DNA from 3 places in the Bradyrhizobium sp. AZCC 2230 genome. Region 1 is predicted to be linked to each of the others. Evidence: predicted binding sites of a transcription regulator. Region 1 holds the regulator's gene; each other region holds the start of a gene.
The links. The regulator PhoB, encoded in region 1, activates phosphate uptake and scavenging genes when phosphate is short. The targets are predictions, from matches to a motif close to TGTCATNNANCTGTCAT.

Region 1 (5,195 bases):
CTTGCTCATCAGCTTGCCGCCCGCTTGTTGCCGGACAGCGCAGTGCAGGCACGTTCGAGCCGGCCGATGCTGTCCTCGATCTCGGCTTCGGTGACGATCAAGGGCGGCAGGAAGCGTACGACATTGTCGCCGGCACCAACGGTGAGCAGCTTTTCGTTGCGAAGCGCTGCGACCAGATCGCCGGAGGGCACCACGGCCTTGATGCCGATCAGCAGCCCCTCGCCGCGGACTTCACTGACGACATCGGGGTGACGGTCGATCACGGAAGCGAGCTTCTGCTTGAGCAGCAGCGACATCTTCTGCACGTGGTCGAAGAAGCGGGGCTTGAGCATGACGTCGAGCACGGCGTTCGCAGCCGAGATCGCCAGCGGGTTGCCGCCGAAGGTCGAGCCGTGCGAGCCGGGCCCCATGCCGGAGGCCGCGTCCGCGGTCGCCAGCACCGCGCCGATCGGGAAGCCGCCGCCGAGCGCCTTCGCGAGCGACATCACGTCAGGCGTGACGCCGGTGCGCCGATGCGCGAAGAGATCGCCGGTGCGGCCCATGCCGGTCTGCACCTCGTCGAAGGCGAGCAGCAGGCCCTTCTCATCGCAGAGCTGACGCAACGCCCTCAGGAAGGAAGGCGTCGCCGAACGCACGCCGCCCTCGCCCTGGATCGGTTCAATCAGGATGCCGGCGGTCTGCGGACCGATCGCCTTCTTCACGGCCTCGATGTCGCCATGCGGGATCTGGTCGAAACCGTCCATCGGCGGACCGAAACCTTCGAGATATTTTGCAGAGCCGGTCGCAGCCAGCGTCGCCAGCGTGCGGCCGTGGAAAGCGCCTTCGAAGGTGATGATGCGGTAGCGCTCCGGATGTCCCTTGGAGAAGTGATAATGGCGGACCAGCTTGATCACACCCTCCAGCGCTTCCGCGCCGGAATTGCAGAAGAACACGAAGTCCGCAAAACTCTCGTTGCAGAGCCGGTTCGCGAGCTTCTCGCCGTCCGGGCTCTGAAACAGGTTCGACATGTGCCAGAGCTTGGTCGCCTGCTCCTGCAGCGCCTTGACCAGCGCGGGATGGGCATGGCCGAGCGCATTCACCGCCACGCCCGAGGTGAAATCGAGATAGCGATCGCCATTGGTCGCGATCAGCCAGCAGCCTTCGCCGCGCTCGAAACCGATGTCGGCCCTAGCGAAAACGGGGAGCAAATGCGGCGCGGCGCTATTGGTCATGATGGTCTCTTTGGATGTTTCGGACGGCCTGAACGTGCGTTGCGCAGCGCATCATTGGTCCGGAAAACGAAACGTGCCGCCTTTTAAGGGCGGCACGCACCACTATCTTATGCCTGGCACCATTGGTGTCAATGCCGCCCGGAAAGCCCCGCGAAACGCTGATTCCGTAGTCTTGCGGTGCCAAATTTGCGGGGTTTTGGCCACGGAACATGTGGAAGCGAGTCGGCGGACTCTTGCGCGTGAGTCACGCCATATTGTAGCGTTTGGCTTGTCAGATACGACATCTCGTGCAGCGGTTCTGATCCCAAAAGTCCTCATGTACCGGCGTAAACGTTCGGGCGTCTCATTGCGCCCGGCGAGCCTTAAGGGATTCTGGCGGCACGGGTTTTTCGAGGCTTAGGCATTCGTCGTGCCGCCCCAGGATGGCAGGCGCGCGGCGAAGGAAAGGTTACAATGACGGTTTTGACCTGGTCCGACGATCGCGTCGAGCAGTTGAAAAAGCTCTGGGAGGCCGGACTTTCGGCCAGCCAGATCGCCGCTGAGCTTGGGAATGTCACCCGCAACGCCGTGATCGGCAAGGTGCACAGGCTCGGCCTGTCGGGCCGCGCCAAGAGCCCGTCTTCGGCAGCTCCGCGGCCGCGCAAGGCGCGTCCGGCGCAGCACATGATGCGGGTGAGCAGGCCCATCGCGCGCGGCAACACCGCGCTGGCGCAGGCCTTCGAGGTCGAGGTGGAGGCTGAACCGGTCACCTACGACAACGTGGTACCGATGAGCCAGCGGCTGTCGCTGCTCGAATTGAACGAGGCCACCTGCCACTGGCCGGTCGGCGATCCCTCGAGCCCGGATTTCTTCTTCTGCGGCGGCAAGGCGCTCTCCGGCCTGCCCTATTGCGCCCAGCACTCGCGGGTGGCGTATCAGCCGGCAGCGGATCGTCGGCGCGCTCCGGCGAAGCCGCCGCGGTAGGCTCAGCTCCAAACGACAACGTCCGGGCCTGGTGCGCAATTGCGCATGGGGCCGGGACGATCGGCAGAAGATCAGCGCGCCTTCGGCGCGCTTTTTGTTTGAGGTCCGTCCGCTCAGGCCTGCTCGGCCTTCGCGAACCGATCATCGAGCGCATAGCCCGCACCGCGCACGGTGCGGATCGGGTCCTGCTCGCGGCCGAGATTGAGCAGCTTGCGCAGGCGGCCGATATGCACGTCGACGGTACGCTCGTCGATGTAGATGTCGCGACCCCAGACGCTGTCGAGCAGCTGCTCGCGCGAGAACACGCGGCCGGGATGCTCCAGGAAGAACTCAAGCAGGCGATATTCGGTCGGACCGAGATCGATCGGCCGGCCGGAGCGCGCCACGCGACGCTTTTCGCGGTCGAGCTCGATATCGCCGAAAGCGAGCACCGTGGCGAGCCGCTCGGGGCTCGCGCGCCGGAGCAGGCCCTTCACACGCGCCAGCAGCTCGGGCACCGAGAACGGCTTGACGATGTAATCGTCGGCGCCGGTCGCCAGGCCCCGCACCCGCTCACTCTCCTCGCCGCGCGCGGTGAGCATGATGATCGGCAGCTGCTTGGTGTCGGACCGCGCACGCAGCCTGCGGCACAGCTCGATGCCGGATAGTCCCGGCAACATCCAGTCGAGCACGATCAGATCGGGGATGTGCTCCTTGAGACGGGTGTCGGCGTCGTCGCCGCGCATCACCGTCTCGACGTCATAGCCGTCGCCTTCGAGGTTGTAGCGGAGGAGCTCGGTAAGAGCTTCCTCGTCCTCAACCACCATAATGCGTGCGCCCATGGGGTCGTCGCTCCTTAAGGATTCAAGTATTGGGGACCGTCGTGGCGAAGGTCGTCATGTCGCCCTTCGGTCGCTTGTCGGTGATGGCCTGGCCTTCGATCATGTAGAACACGGTCTCGGCAATGTTGGTGGCGTGGTCGCCGATCCGCTCGATGTTCTTGGCGCAGAACATCAGGTGGATGCAGAACGAGATGTTGCGCGGATCCTCCATCATGTAGGTGAGGAGCTCGCGGAACAGCGAGGTGCAGATGGCGTCGACTTCCTCGTCGCCCTTCCACACCGCCATCGCCGCCGGCAGGTCGTGCGCGGCATAGGCATCCAGCACCGATTTGACCTGCTGCTGCACGAGGTCGGTCATGTGCTCGAGGCCGCGGAACAGCTTGAGCGGATGGAAATCCGTCTCCAGCGCCGCGACGCGCTTGCCCATGTTCTTTGCGAGGTCGCCGATCCGCTCGAGATCGGTGGCGACGCGCATGGCGCCGACGATCTCGCGCAGATCCACCGCCATCGGCTGGCGGCGCGCGATCGTGAGCACGGCGCGCTCCTCGATCTTCTTCTGCAGCGTGTCGAGCTCGGCGTCGGTGGTGACGACGCGCTGGCCGAGCGCGACGTCGCGGCGGATCAGCGCGTCGACGGAATCGACGATCATGCGCTCGGCGATGCCGCCCATCTCGGCGACCAGGCGCGTGAGCTCCTGGAGGTCGGTGTCGAAGGCCTTTGCGGTATGTTCAGAACCCATATTCCGTCTCCTCAGCCGAACCGGCCGGTGATGTAATCCTGCGTGCGCCGGTCGGTCGGCGACGTGAAGATCTTGCTGGTGTCGTCGAACTCGATCAGCTCGCCGAGATACATGAAGGCGGTCTTGTCGGAGACGCGGGCCGCCTGCTGCATGTTGTGGGTCACGATCGCGATCGTATAGTTCTCGGACAGTTCCTGGATCAGCTCCTCGACCTTGGCGGTCGAGATCGGATCGAGCGCCGAGCAGGGCTCGTCGAACAGGATCACCTCGGGCCGCACGGCGACGGTGCGGGCGATGCAGAGGCGCTGCTGCTGGCCGCCGGAGAGCGACAGACCGGAGGCGTTGAGCTTGTCCTTGACCTCATTCCACAGCGCGCCGCCGCGCAGCGCCTTCTCGACGCGGTCGTCCATCTCCGACTTCGAGATCTTCTCGTACAGACGGATACCAAACGCGATGTTCTCGTAGATCGTCATCGGGAACGGCGTCGGCTTCTGGAACACCATGCCGACGCGGGCGCGCAGCAGGTTGAGATCGAGCTTGGGGTCGAGGATGTTGGTCTGGTCGAGGATCAGCTGGCCGGTGACGCGCTGACCCGGATAGAGGTCGTACATCCGGTTGAAGATGCGCAGCAGGGTCGACTTGCCGCAGCCGGACGGGCCGATGAAGGCCGTGACGCGGTTGGCGCCGAGCGCCATATTGATGTTCTTCAGCGCGTGGTGCTCGCCGTAATAGAAGTTGAGATTGCGCACCGTCACCTTGGCGGGGGCATCGGGCAGCACCGGCGCCTGGGGCAGGCCGCCGGCCGCGCTCATCGATACGGAAACATCACTCATTTTGCGGTCCTCTCGGCGCCAAGAATGCGCGCGCCAATGTTCAGGGCAAGCACGGTCAGGGTAATCAGCAGCGCGCCGCTCCAGGCGAGCTGCTTCCAATAGGCGTAGGGGCTCTGGACGAAGTTATTGATGGTGACCGGCAGGTTCGCCATCGTCTTGTTCAGGCCGAGGCTGAAGAACTGGTTCGACAGCGCGGTGAAGAGCAGCGGCGCGGTTTCGCCGGCGACGCGGGCGGTGGCGAGTAGCACGCCGGTGATGAGACCGGAGCGCGCAGCGCGATAAGCGATCCGCTTGATCACCAGCGAGCGCGGCAGGCCAAGGGCGGAAGCCGCCTCACGCAGCGCGTTCGGCACCAGCAGCAGCATGTCCTCGGTCGTGCGCAGCACCACCGGGATCACGATCACGGCCAGCGCAAGCGAGCCTGCGATCGCCGAGAAGCCGCGCATCGGCACCACCACCGCGCCGTAGATGAACAGGCCGATGATGATCGAGGGCGCCGAGAGCAGGATGTCGTTGATGAAGCGGATCACCGAGGTCAGCTTGTCGTTGCGGCCGTACTCGGCGAGATAGGTGCCAGCGAACAGGCCGAGCGGCGCGCCGATGCCGACGCCGATCAAGGTCATGATCA
Region 2 (5,195 bases), 6.1 Mb from region 1:
ACTTCTCGTCCTTCCTGCTCCAGGCGCAGGCCTCCAAGGCCAAGATCATCGGCCTTGCCAATGCCGGCGGCGATACCACCAATACGATCAAGCAGGCCGCCGAATTCGGCATCGTCAAGGGCGGCCAGAAGCTCGCGGCGCTGCTCTTGTTCCTCACCGACGTCAAGGCGATCGGTCTGGAAACCGCGCAGGGCCTGAACTTCACCGAGACCTTCTACTGGGACATGAACGACCAGACCCGGGCTTTCTCCAAGCGGTTCTCGGAGAAGATGAAGAACGGTGCGATGCCGACCATGGTGCAGGCGGGTGTCTATGCGGGCGTGCGCCACTATCTCAAGGCGCTGGACGCGCTCGGCGGCAATCCGCATGACGGCGTCAAGGTCGTCGAGAAGATGAAGTCGATGCCGACGGAAGACGAACTGTTCGGCAAGGGTGAGATCCAGCCCAACGGCCGCACCATCCACAACGCCTATCTGTTCGAGGTGAAGAAGCCCTCCGAGTCCAAGGGACCGTGGGACTTCTACAAGCTCGTCGGCACGGTGCCGGGCGACCAGGCCTTCACGCCGCTCTCCGAGAGCAAGTGCGCGCTGCTTAAGAAGTAAGACCAACAGCCCGCCGGCGGTGAGCCGGCGGGCGCTACTTTGGGAACGCCGAAGGGACTGGGTGCTGGATCGATGCAGGCTCTCTACGCACAGCTACTGGTGGGACTGATCAACGGCTCGTTCTACGCGCTGCTCAGTCTCGGGCTCGCCGTCATCTTCGGCATGCTCAACATCATCAATTTCGCCCATGGCGCGCTCTACATGATGGGCGCCTTCGTCGCGTATTTCCTGCTGAACCTCGGCGGCATCAGTTACTGGTGGGCGCTGCTGCTGGCGCCGATCATCGTCGGCATCTTCGGCATGATCCTGGAGCGGACCATGCTGAAATTCCTGACCGGGCTCGACCATCTCTACGGCCTGCTGCTGACCTTCGGCATCGCGCTGATCGTGCAGGGCGTGTTCCAGAACTATTTCGGCTCGTCGGGCCTGCCTTACTCCATCCCGGACCAGCTCAAGGGCGGGGTGAATCTCGGCTTCATGTTCTTACCCGTCTATCGCGCCTGGGTCGTCATCTTCTCGCTGGTGGTGTGCATCGCCACTTGGTTCCTGATCGAGAAGACGCGGCTTGGTGCTTATCTGCGCGCCGCCACTGAAAATCCAACGCTGGTGCGTGCCTTCGGCATCAACGTGCCGCGCATGATCACGCTGACCTATGGTCTCGGCGTCGGCCTGGCCGCGCTCGCTGGCGTGCTCTCGGCGCCGATCAACCAGGTCCGGCCGCTGATGGGCGCCGACCTCATCATCGTGGTGTTCGCGGTGGTGGTGATCGGCGGCATGGGATCGATCATGGGCTCCATCATCACCGGCTTCGCGCTCGGTGTGATCGAGGGCCTGACCAAATATTTCTACCCCGAGGCCTCCAACACCGTCGTGTTCGTGCTGATGGTGCTGGTGCTCTTGGTGAAGCCAACGGGATTGACGGGAAGGGCAGCCTGATATGACAGCCTTGACGGACGACACGCTGCCGATGACCCCGCGCGCGATGCGTGACGAGATGATCGTCTTCGTGGTGATGGCGCTGCTGCTGGCCTCGGTGCCGTTCAGCGGCATCTACCCGTTCTTCGTGATGCAGGCGCTCTGCTTCGCTCTGCTCGCCTGCGCCTTCAATCTTCTGATCGGCTATGGCGGCCTGTTGTCGTTCGGCCATGCGATGTTCATGGGCACCGCCGGCTACTGCAGCGCGCACGCGCTGAAAGTGTGGGCGCTGCCGCCTGAACTCGGCATCCTTGTCGGCATCGCCGCGGCGTTCGGGCTGTCGCTCATCACCGGCTACATCTCGATCCGCCGCCAGGGCATCTATTTCTCGATGATTACGCTGGCGCTGTCGCAGCTGCTGTACTTCATCTATCTGCAGGCACCGTTCACCCATGGTGAGGACGGCATCCAGGGCATTCCGCAAGGGCGCATGTTCGGCGTGTTCGATCTGTCCAAGCCGACCGTGCTCTATTACGTCGTGCTGGTCGGCTTCCTCGCGGGCTTCCTGCTGATCTATCGCATCATCAACTCGCCGTTCGGCGAGGTTTTGAAGTCGATCCGCGAGAACGAGCCGCGCGCCATCTCGCTCGGCTACCGGACGGACCAGTACAAGTTCCTCGCGTTTGTCCTGTCGGGGACGCTGGCAGGCTTTGCCGGCGCGCTGAAAGTGTTCGTGGCGCAGAACGCCTCGCTCACCGACGTGCACTGGTCGATGTCGGGCGAAGTCGTGCTGATGACGCTGGTCGGCGGTCTTGGCACCATTTTTGGTCCCGTGGTCGGCGCCTTCGCGATCATCGCCATGCAGCAATATCTCGCTGGCTTCGGCCAGTGGGTGACGGTGATCCAGGGCTCGATCTTCGTGATCTGCGTACTCACCTTCCGCCGTGGCGTCGTTGGTGAAGTTGCTCATTACTTCCGGAGATCGCTCTAAATCATTGATATCGCACCAATTCTATGGGTGCGCGAAAGCGGTGGATGATCCGGCTCCGCGGGCGCGAGATAACACGCGCGCGGGGCGAAAATGGTCTATGACGGTTTTGTGACGGCCGGTTCGGGCCGGGCCATGTCCAACCGGTAGACTATCCCCATGATGCGTTGGTTTCGCGCTTTCCTGCCCAAGGAAGAACGGTTCTTCGACCTGTTCGACCGCCACGCCCAGACTGTGATCCAGGGCGCGATCGCGCTCCAGGGCGTGCTGAAGGGCGGCGAGGAGACGCCGGTTTATTGCCAGCGCGTCAACCAGTTCGAGAACGATGCCGACAACATCACCCGTGAGGTGCTGACGGCGGTGCGGCGCACCTTCATCACACCGTTCGACCGCGGCGACATCAAGAACCTCATCACCTCGATGGACGATGCCATCGACCAGATGCAGCAGACGGCCAAAGCCGTGATGCTGTTCGAGGTCCGCACCTTCGAGCCGCCGATGCGCGAGATCGGTGCGCTGCTGATCGAATGCGCCAATCTGGTCGGACGTGCGCTGCCGCTGATGCAGTCGATCGGACCCAACGTCGCGATGCTGACCGCGATCACCGAAGAGCTCACCAAGCTCGAAGGCCGCGTCGACGACCTCCATGACATCGGGCTGAAGGAGTTGTTCCTCAAGCACCGCGACGGCAGTGCGATGGACTTCATCGTCGGCGTCGAAATCTACGACCATCTCGAGAAGGTGGCCGATCGCTTCGACGACGTCGCGAACGAGATCAACAGCATCGTTATTGAACAGGTTTAGGGCAGGGAACGCGCCGTGGATGCTGCGTTGGGTCTTCCCGTCCTGGTCGGATTGATTGCCGTCGCGCTGCTGTTCGACTTCCTGAACGGCTTGCACGACGCTGCCAATTCGATCGCGACCATCGTCTCGACCCGGGTGCTGCGGCCGCAATTCGCGGTGATCTGGGCTGCGTTCTTCAATTTCGTCGCCTTCATGGTGTTCGGTCTGCACGTTGCCCAGACCATCGGCACCGGCATCATCGATCCCGCGATCGTCGACGCCCAGGTGATCTTCGCAGCACTTGTCGGCGCCATCGTCTGGAATCTCGTGACCTGGGGGCTCGGCATTCCGTCCTCGTCATCGCATGCGCTGATCGGCGGCCTCGTCGGCGGCGGCATGGCCAAGGCCGGACTATCGGCGGCGGTCTGGAGCGGACTGACCAAGGCGGTACTGGCGATTGTGCTGTCGCCGCTGGTCGGCTTCCTGCTTGCAATGATGCTGGTCGCGATCGTGTCCTGGCTCTCGGTGCGGTCGACGCCGTTCGCGGTCGACCGCGCGTTCCGCATCCTGCAGTTTGCCTCCGCGTCGCTCTATTCGCTCGGCCACGGCGGCAATGACGCGCAGAAGACGATGGGCATCATCGCCGTGCTGCTCTATTCGCAGGGTCATCTCGGTGGCGAGTTCACCGTGCCGTTCTGGGTGGTGCTGTCCTGCCAGGCTGCGATGGCGCTGGGCACGCTGATGGGCGGTTGGCGCATCGTCCGCACCATGGGCCTGCGCATCACCAAGCTGACGCCGATGCAGGGCTTTTGCGCCGAGACCGGAGGTGCTGCGACCCTGTTCATAGCCACCTTCCTCGGCGTTCCCGTCTCGACCACCCACACCATCACTGGCGCGATCGTCGGCGTCGGTGCCGCCCGCCGCGTTTCGGCGGTGCGCTGGAACGTGGCGAGCTCGATCGTCTATGCCTGGGTGATCACGATCCCGGCCTCGGCCATCGTCGCGGCGCTGAGCTGGTGGGCGGTCCAGATCTTCAAGTAACGAGCTTCAGCCCGACGATGCCGGCCACGATCAGGCCGATGCTGGCGAGGCGGAGTGCGGTGGCGGGTTCGCCGAACAGGATGATCCCGAGTGCCGCGGTGCCCACCGCACCGATGCCGGTCCACACCGCGTAGGCGGTTCCAATCGGGAGCGATTTGAGGGCAAGGCCGAGCAGGATGACGCTGCCAGCCATGGCCGCAAGCGTCAAAACGGACGGAACGAGCTTCGAAAAGCCTTCGGTGTATTTCAGGCCGATTGCCCAGCCGACTTCCAGCAGACCGGCGACGAACAGGATGCTCCAGGCCATGACGCCCCTCCATTCAAGGCAAGGTCGTCCCCGCAGGCTGATATGCTGATGAGCAGGAAGGTCGTCCTTCCGCAAAGATCTGTCTGATCCAAAGCGATATGGGGCTGGCCGAAGGGCTCCGCAATCACCACATGAGGCTTGATCAGGCCCATTTTCCCTGCCAAACGCTCCCCCCATGTCCGACATCGCCACTACAGCCGAATCGCCGGCCCGTTCCCCGCTTGCCGCTGAAGTGGCGCGGCGGCGCACCTTTGCGATCATCTCGCACCCGGACGCCGGCAAGACCACGCTGACCGAAAAGTTGCTGCTGTTCGGCGGCGCCATCAATCTGGCCGGCCAGGTCAAGGCCAAGGGCGAACGGCGCAACACCCGCTCGGACTGGATGAAGATCGAGCGCGAGCGCGGCATCTCGGTCGTGACCTCGGTCATGACCTTCGAGTTCGAGGGCCTCGTCTTCAACCTCCTGGACACGCCGGGCCACGAAGACTTTTCGGAAGACACCTATCGGACGCTCACGGCGGTCGATTCCGCCGTGATGGTGATAGACGCCGCCAAGGGC
Region 3 (5,195 bases), 3.9 Mb from region 1:
AGCTCAAAAACTCAGGCCACCAGCTCGGCAAACAGATCCGCATCGACGTTGCCGCCGGAGAGTACGATGACCACGTTCTTGCCGGCGACGTCGAGACGGCCCGCGAGCAACGCGGCAAGGCCGACGGCACCGCCGGGCTCGACCACGAGCTTCAGCTCGCGATAGGCAAAGGCGACGGCCGCGCCGACTTCCTTGTCCGACGCGGTCACGCCGCGCGCCAAGAGCTTGCTGTTGATCGCAAAGGTCATCTCGCCGGGGATCAGCGCCATCAGCGCGTCGCAGATGGTGCGGCCCGCCGGCGCGTGCGGCTCGCGATGGCCTGCGGTCAGCGACAGGCCGTGATCGTCGAATGCCTCGGGCTCGGCCACCACGATCTCGGCTTGCGGATAGCGCGCCTTCACGGCGGTCGCGACGCCCGCGATCAGGCCGCCGCCGGAGGCCGGCGCCACCACGATGTCGGGTGAGAGGCCGAGCGTCGCCATGTCCTCCGCGATCTCGCGGCCGGCGGTGCCCTGCCCTGCGATCACGAAGGGATCGTCATAGGGCCTGACCAGCGTCGCGCCGCGCTTCTCGGCGATGCCGCGCGAGATCGCCTCGCGGTCGTCGCGGTCGCGATCGTAGAGCACGACCTCGGCGCCGTAGGATTTGGTGCGCTCGCGCTTCGACAGCGGCGCGTCCGCCGGCATCACGATGGTCGCCTGCATGTCGAGGATCTTTGCCGCCGCCGCCACGCCCTGGGCGTGGTTGCCGGAGGAGAACGCGACGACGCCGCCGGCGCGCTTGTCCTGCGGGATCGAGAACACCTTGTTGAAGGCGCCGCGGAACTTGAAGGAGCCGGTGCGCTGGAGCATCTCCGGCTTCAGGAACACTTTTGCGCCGACGCGCTCGTTGAGCACGGGAAAGGACAACAGCGGAGTGCGAACGGCGAAGGGCGCGAGCACGCGCGCTGCGGCATCGATATCGGCAGGGCCGATCGGAAGGGGCTGTTCGGTCATGTCAGATGTTATCGCGACGGATGCGGCGCGGGCAAGACACCTCCGCGCGAGGATCCTATGGTTCGCGCGAAGAAAACGCGTCAAAACAAGAATCTACACTTCTCAGGCGGCAAACCGGTCCGGGTCCGCCCCATTCCGGCCCGGCAGCACCGCGCCGACCGCAACAATGCTGTCCACAAAAGCCTTCGCCGAGGCTTCCCAGGTGTAATTGGAGGCAAATTCGACGCAGGCCTGCCTGGAGATATCGAGCGCGGCGAAGCAGGCATTGCGCAAATCATGATCCAGCGCACCCACCGGCGCTTCGCCGATGACGTCGCGGGGCCCCTTCACCGGGAACGCCGCGACCGGCAGGCCGCTCGCCAGAGCCTCGAGCAGGACCAGGCCGAAGGTGTCGGTCTTGCTCGGGAACACGAAGACATCGGCCGCCGCATAGATGTCCGCCAATTCCTCGCCGTGCTTCTCGCCCAGGAAGATCGCGTCCGGATAGGCCTCTTCCAGCACGTTGCGCGCCGGGCCGTCGCCGACGATCACCTTGGTGCCGGGCAGATCGAGGTCGAGGAACGCCTCGAGGTTCTTCTCCATCGCGACGCGACCGACCGAAAGGAACACCGGGGCCGGCAGGCAGAGGTCAATGGCGCGAGGATGGAACAAATGGGTGTCGACGCCGCGCGGCCACAGCACGACATTGTCGAAACCGCGCTCGCCGAGCTCCCGGGCCAGCGCCGGCGTAGCCGCCATCACGGCGCGGCTCGGGCCATGGAATCGGCGCAGCGCCCGCCAGATCAGGGATTCCGGAACCGGCACCCGGGCGCGGACATATTCGGGGAAGCGGGTGTGGAAGCTGGTCGTGAACGGCAGCTTGCGCTGCCGGCAATAGCGGCGGACCATCAGGCCGATCGGCCCTTCCGTCGCGATATGAATGCTGTCGGGCCGCGCTTCTTCGATCAGCTTTGCGATCCGCGCCGGGCGCGGCATCGCGAGCCGCACGTCGCGATAGCTCGGCATCGCAAAGGTGCGGAACGATTGCGGCGTCAGGAACGTGAACTCGACACCAAGACCTTCGACGGTCAGCGTCTTGGCGGCGTCAGCGAGCTTGGTCAGCGTCCGAACCACACCGTTGACTTGCGGGTGCCAGGCGTCGGTCGCGACCAGGATGCGCATCAAGCCGCCCTTGCCGCCACCTGCGGTACGGCTGCAGGCTTCTGCGCGTGATCCGCCCAGGTGATGATCTCGAAACGGCCGTCATCGTGCTCGACCAGCGCAGTGCAGCTCTCGACCCAGTCGCCGCAATTCATGTAGCGGATGCCGTTCTCGTCGCGGATCACGGCGTAGTGGATGTGGCCGCAGATCACGCCGTCGGCGTCATGGCGCCGTGCTTCGGCCGAGAGCGCCTGCTCGAACGCGCCGATATAGTTGACGGCGTTCTTGACCTTCTGCTTGGCCCATTGCGACAGCGACCAGTAGGGCACCTTGAACAGGCGGCGGAAGAAGTTGACGAAGCGATTCATCTGGATCGCGAAGTCATAAGCCTTGTCGCCGAGATGGGCGAGCCAGCGCGCGTTCTGCACCACGAGGTCGAAGATGTCGCCGTGGATGACGAGATAACGCTTGCCGTCCACGCCGGTGTGGACGGTGTTCTCGACGACGTCGATGCCGCCGAAATGCGTGCCGTAATAGTTGCGCAGGAACTCGTCGTGATTGCCGGGCACGTAAATGATCTTGGCGCCCTTGCGCGCCTTGCGCAGCAGCTTCTGCACCAAATCGTTATGCGATTGCGGCCAGTGCCAGCTCGATTTCAGCGCCCAGCCATCGACGATGTCGCCGACGAGATAGATCGTGTCGGCATCGTGGTAGCGCAGGAAGTCCAGCAAAAGGTCGGCTTGCGAGCCGCGGGCTCCGAGATGAACGTCGGAGATGAACAAGGTGCGAAAGCGCCTTTCAGGGCTCTCGTCACTCACATCGTAACTTCCCATGCGACAGCCTGTAACAATGTCCCGTGACAGGGGGATGACCAATTGAACCTTTGAGGCACCCTCAGATACGAATCAAACCTCGCCTCGCCCTCCCCGCGAATATCAGTCGCATGCGACAATCAGGCGACATGAGGCGGCACCGGGTCCCCGCAAAAGTCCGGGCCGGAGCGCGGCACACACCAAATGACGCGAGTCGTAGGCGCCCTATTTTCCGGAAACGACAATCGTCCGAACAATGAAGGCGATGCGTTCGCTCCGCGCGCTGAGCCTAATTCGGCCCGAACGTTCGAGTTCAACGAGCCCATGCAGGGCTGCCCAAAAGGTCTCGGTCGCGACCTCCACATCGACGCAAAACGGCGTCACGACTGCCGCAAGGGCCTCGAAGCCGGCCCGTAGTTCCGGTTTGGTCCCGGCTTCGGCAAAGCGCAGTTCCGTCGGAAGAATGAACATGGCCTCGTAGAGCGCAGGATTACCGAGTGCAAAACCGAGGTAGGCCGTCGCGACATTCTTGATGGCGTTTCGCCCGGTCGACCCGCTTGCCGCCTCCCGAAGAGCCACGGCGATGTCCCGGAAACCCTCGAGCGCAACCGCGGCAACGATCGCATCCCTGTTTTCGAAATGTGAATAGAGGACCGGCTGACTGTGCTCGATCTCGTCGGCAAGCCGACGGATCGTAACGGCGTTCCATCCCTCGCGCTCCGCGATCACGCGCGCCGCCGCCACGATCCGGCGTTCGCGTTCGGCGCGTTGCCTGTCTTTCCGCTCGGCGATCCCCAACCTTCGATCTCCCAGGCAAGATGGTCGACACTTATTATCGATGCTTGACGATCTAGCAATGCTAGACTACAAAACCTAGCAGCGCTAGATTATCTTGGATAGATAGATATGAATCTCATGCATTGGCTTCCGCTTGGAACAGCACTGCTCCTGGCTCTCGGGATCATCGCGATCGGCACGCAATATGTCGTGAGCCCGAGGACCGCGACGCGCAGTTTCGGCCTGCCGCTCCCTGAAGACGGCGCCAACACCGACTGGTGGCTTCGCCTCAAGGGCGTTCGCGACATCGCGTCGGGATTGACCGTGCTGGCATTCATGGCGTGGGGTGTCCCACGCGGGGTCGGCATCATCCTGCTTGTTGAAGCCATCATCCCCATCGGCGACATGCTGGTCGTGCTTGGCGGCAAAGGCTCTGCAAGAAGCGCGTTCGGCATTCACTGCCTCACAGCGGCAATCATGGTTCTGGCAGCCATCCCCATGATGATGGATGTGCCCTGAGATGGCCCATGTTGTTTCAGTCTGTCTGCTCGTTGCCGGACTCTTTGGCGCAGGCCTCTATAACGCGATCGGCACGTCCGCGACGCAAAGCAGTTTCGTTCGATGGGGTTACCCGCGCTGGTGGGGCAGCCTTACCGGCGGACTGGAGATGGTCAGCGCCGTTCTGATTGCGCTCCCTGCCAGTCGCGTTGTTGGCCTGGCGCTGGGTGCGGCAATCATCTTGGCCGCGGTTCTGACCGTCCTGCGCCACCGCGAATTTTCGCACCTTGTACCGCTTGGAGTGTTTGCCACCTTGATGGCTCTCGCAGGAACGTTGTCTTGAGGGCCGATATTGCCGGCCCGCGATCCGCAGCCTGCGTCAGTAAAACTTGTGGAAATGATGGATCGGCCCGTGGCCGTGCCCGACGCTGAAGCGATCGGCAGCTTCAATCGCCGCGCTGATCCAGCTCTTGGCGTTGCGCACGGCCGTCTCGAGATCCTCGCCCTTGGCAAGGCCCGCTGCAATGGCTGAGGACAGCGAGCAGCCGGTTCCATGGGTGTTGCGCGTGGCGACGCGCGACGCGGCAAGCGCGACCGTTTTGTCGGCGCTGACGAGATAGTCGATGCTCTCACGACCCTCGCCGTGCCCGCCCTTGATCAGGACCGCACGGCAGCCGAGCCCAAGCAGGCGACGCCCCTGGCTTTCGATCTCGGCCTCGCTTCGCGCGATCGGCTCGTCCAGCAGTGCGGCCGCCTCCGGCAGATTGGGCGTGATCACCCACGCTAGCCGCATCAGCTTCGTGCGCAATGCCTCGACAGCTTCCGCGGCCAGCAGGCGATCGCCCGAAGTCGCGACCATCACGGGATCGAGCACGATATGACGAGGTTTCCAGCGCGCCAGCGCGGAGGCGATCGCATCGATGCTCCCGGCTTGCGCCACCATGCCGATCTTGACCGCGCCGACATCGAGATC

Region 2: a site for PhoB is predicted at 2,606-2,622, ahead of V1280_RS03325 (DUF47 domain-containing protein). Genes of this name have one in related genera too.
Region 3: a site for PhoB is predicted at 2,992-3,008, ahead of V1280_RS14155 (UDP-2,3-diacylglucosamine diphosphatase). Genes of this name have one in related genera too.

Annotation. Positions count from the first base shown of each region.
Region 1 is NZ_JAZHRS010000001.1:6,789,907-6,795,101, reverse strand. It holds gene argF (ornithine carbamoyltransferase) at 1-9, opposite strand, end outside; gene V1280_RS32425 (aspartate aminotransferase family protein) at 9-1,211, opposite strand; gene V1280_RS32420 (GcrA family cell cycle regulator) at 1,665-2,174, shown strand; gene phoB (phosphate regulon transcriptional regulator PhoB) at 2,288-2,995, opposite strand; gene phoU (phosphate signaling complex protein PhoU) at 3,018-3,734, opposite strand; gene pstB (phosphate ABC transporter ATP-binding protein PstB) at 3,746-4,567, opposite strand; gene pstA (phosphate ABC transporter permease PstA) at 4,564-5,195, opposite strand, start outside.
Region 2 is NZ_JAZHRS010000001.1:719,672-724,866, forward strand. It holds gene V1280_RS03310 (ABC transporter substrate-binding protein) at 1-602, shown strand, start outside; gene V1280_RS03315 (branched-chain amino acid ABC transporter permease) at 675-1,538, shown strand; gene V1280_RS03320 (branched-chain amino acid ABC transporter permease) at 1,540-2,508, shown strand; gene V1280_RS03325 (DUF47 domain-containing protein) at 2,665-3,309, shown strand; gene V1280_RS03330 (inorganic phosphate transporter) at 3,325-4,329, shown strand; gene sugE (quaternary ammonium compound efflux SMR transporter SugE) at 4,322-4,636, opposite strand; gene V1280_RS03340 (peptide chain release factor 3) at 4,812-5,195, shown strand, end outside.
Region 3 is NZ_JAZHRS010000001.1:2,905,335-2,910,529, forward strand. It holds gene V1280_RS14145 (threonine/serine dehydratase) at 12-995, opposite strand; gene V1280_RS14150 (glycosyltransferase family 4 protein) at 1,098-2,156, opposite strand; gene V1280_RS14155 (UDP-2,3-diacylglucosamine diphosphatase) at 2,156-2,968, opposite strand; gene V1280_RS14160 (TetR/AcrR family transcriptional regulator) at 3,173-3,745, opposite strand; gene V1280_RS14165 (DUF4267 domain-containing protein) at 3,863-4,243, shown strand; gene V1280_RS14170 (DoxX family protein) at 4,245-4,565, shown strand; gene thiD (bifunctional hydroxymethylpyrimidine kinase/phosphomethylpyrimidine kinase) at 4,602-5,195, opposite strand, start outside.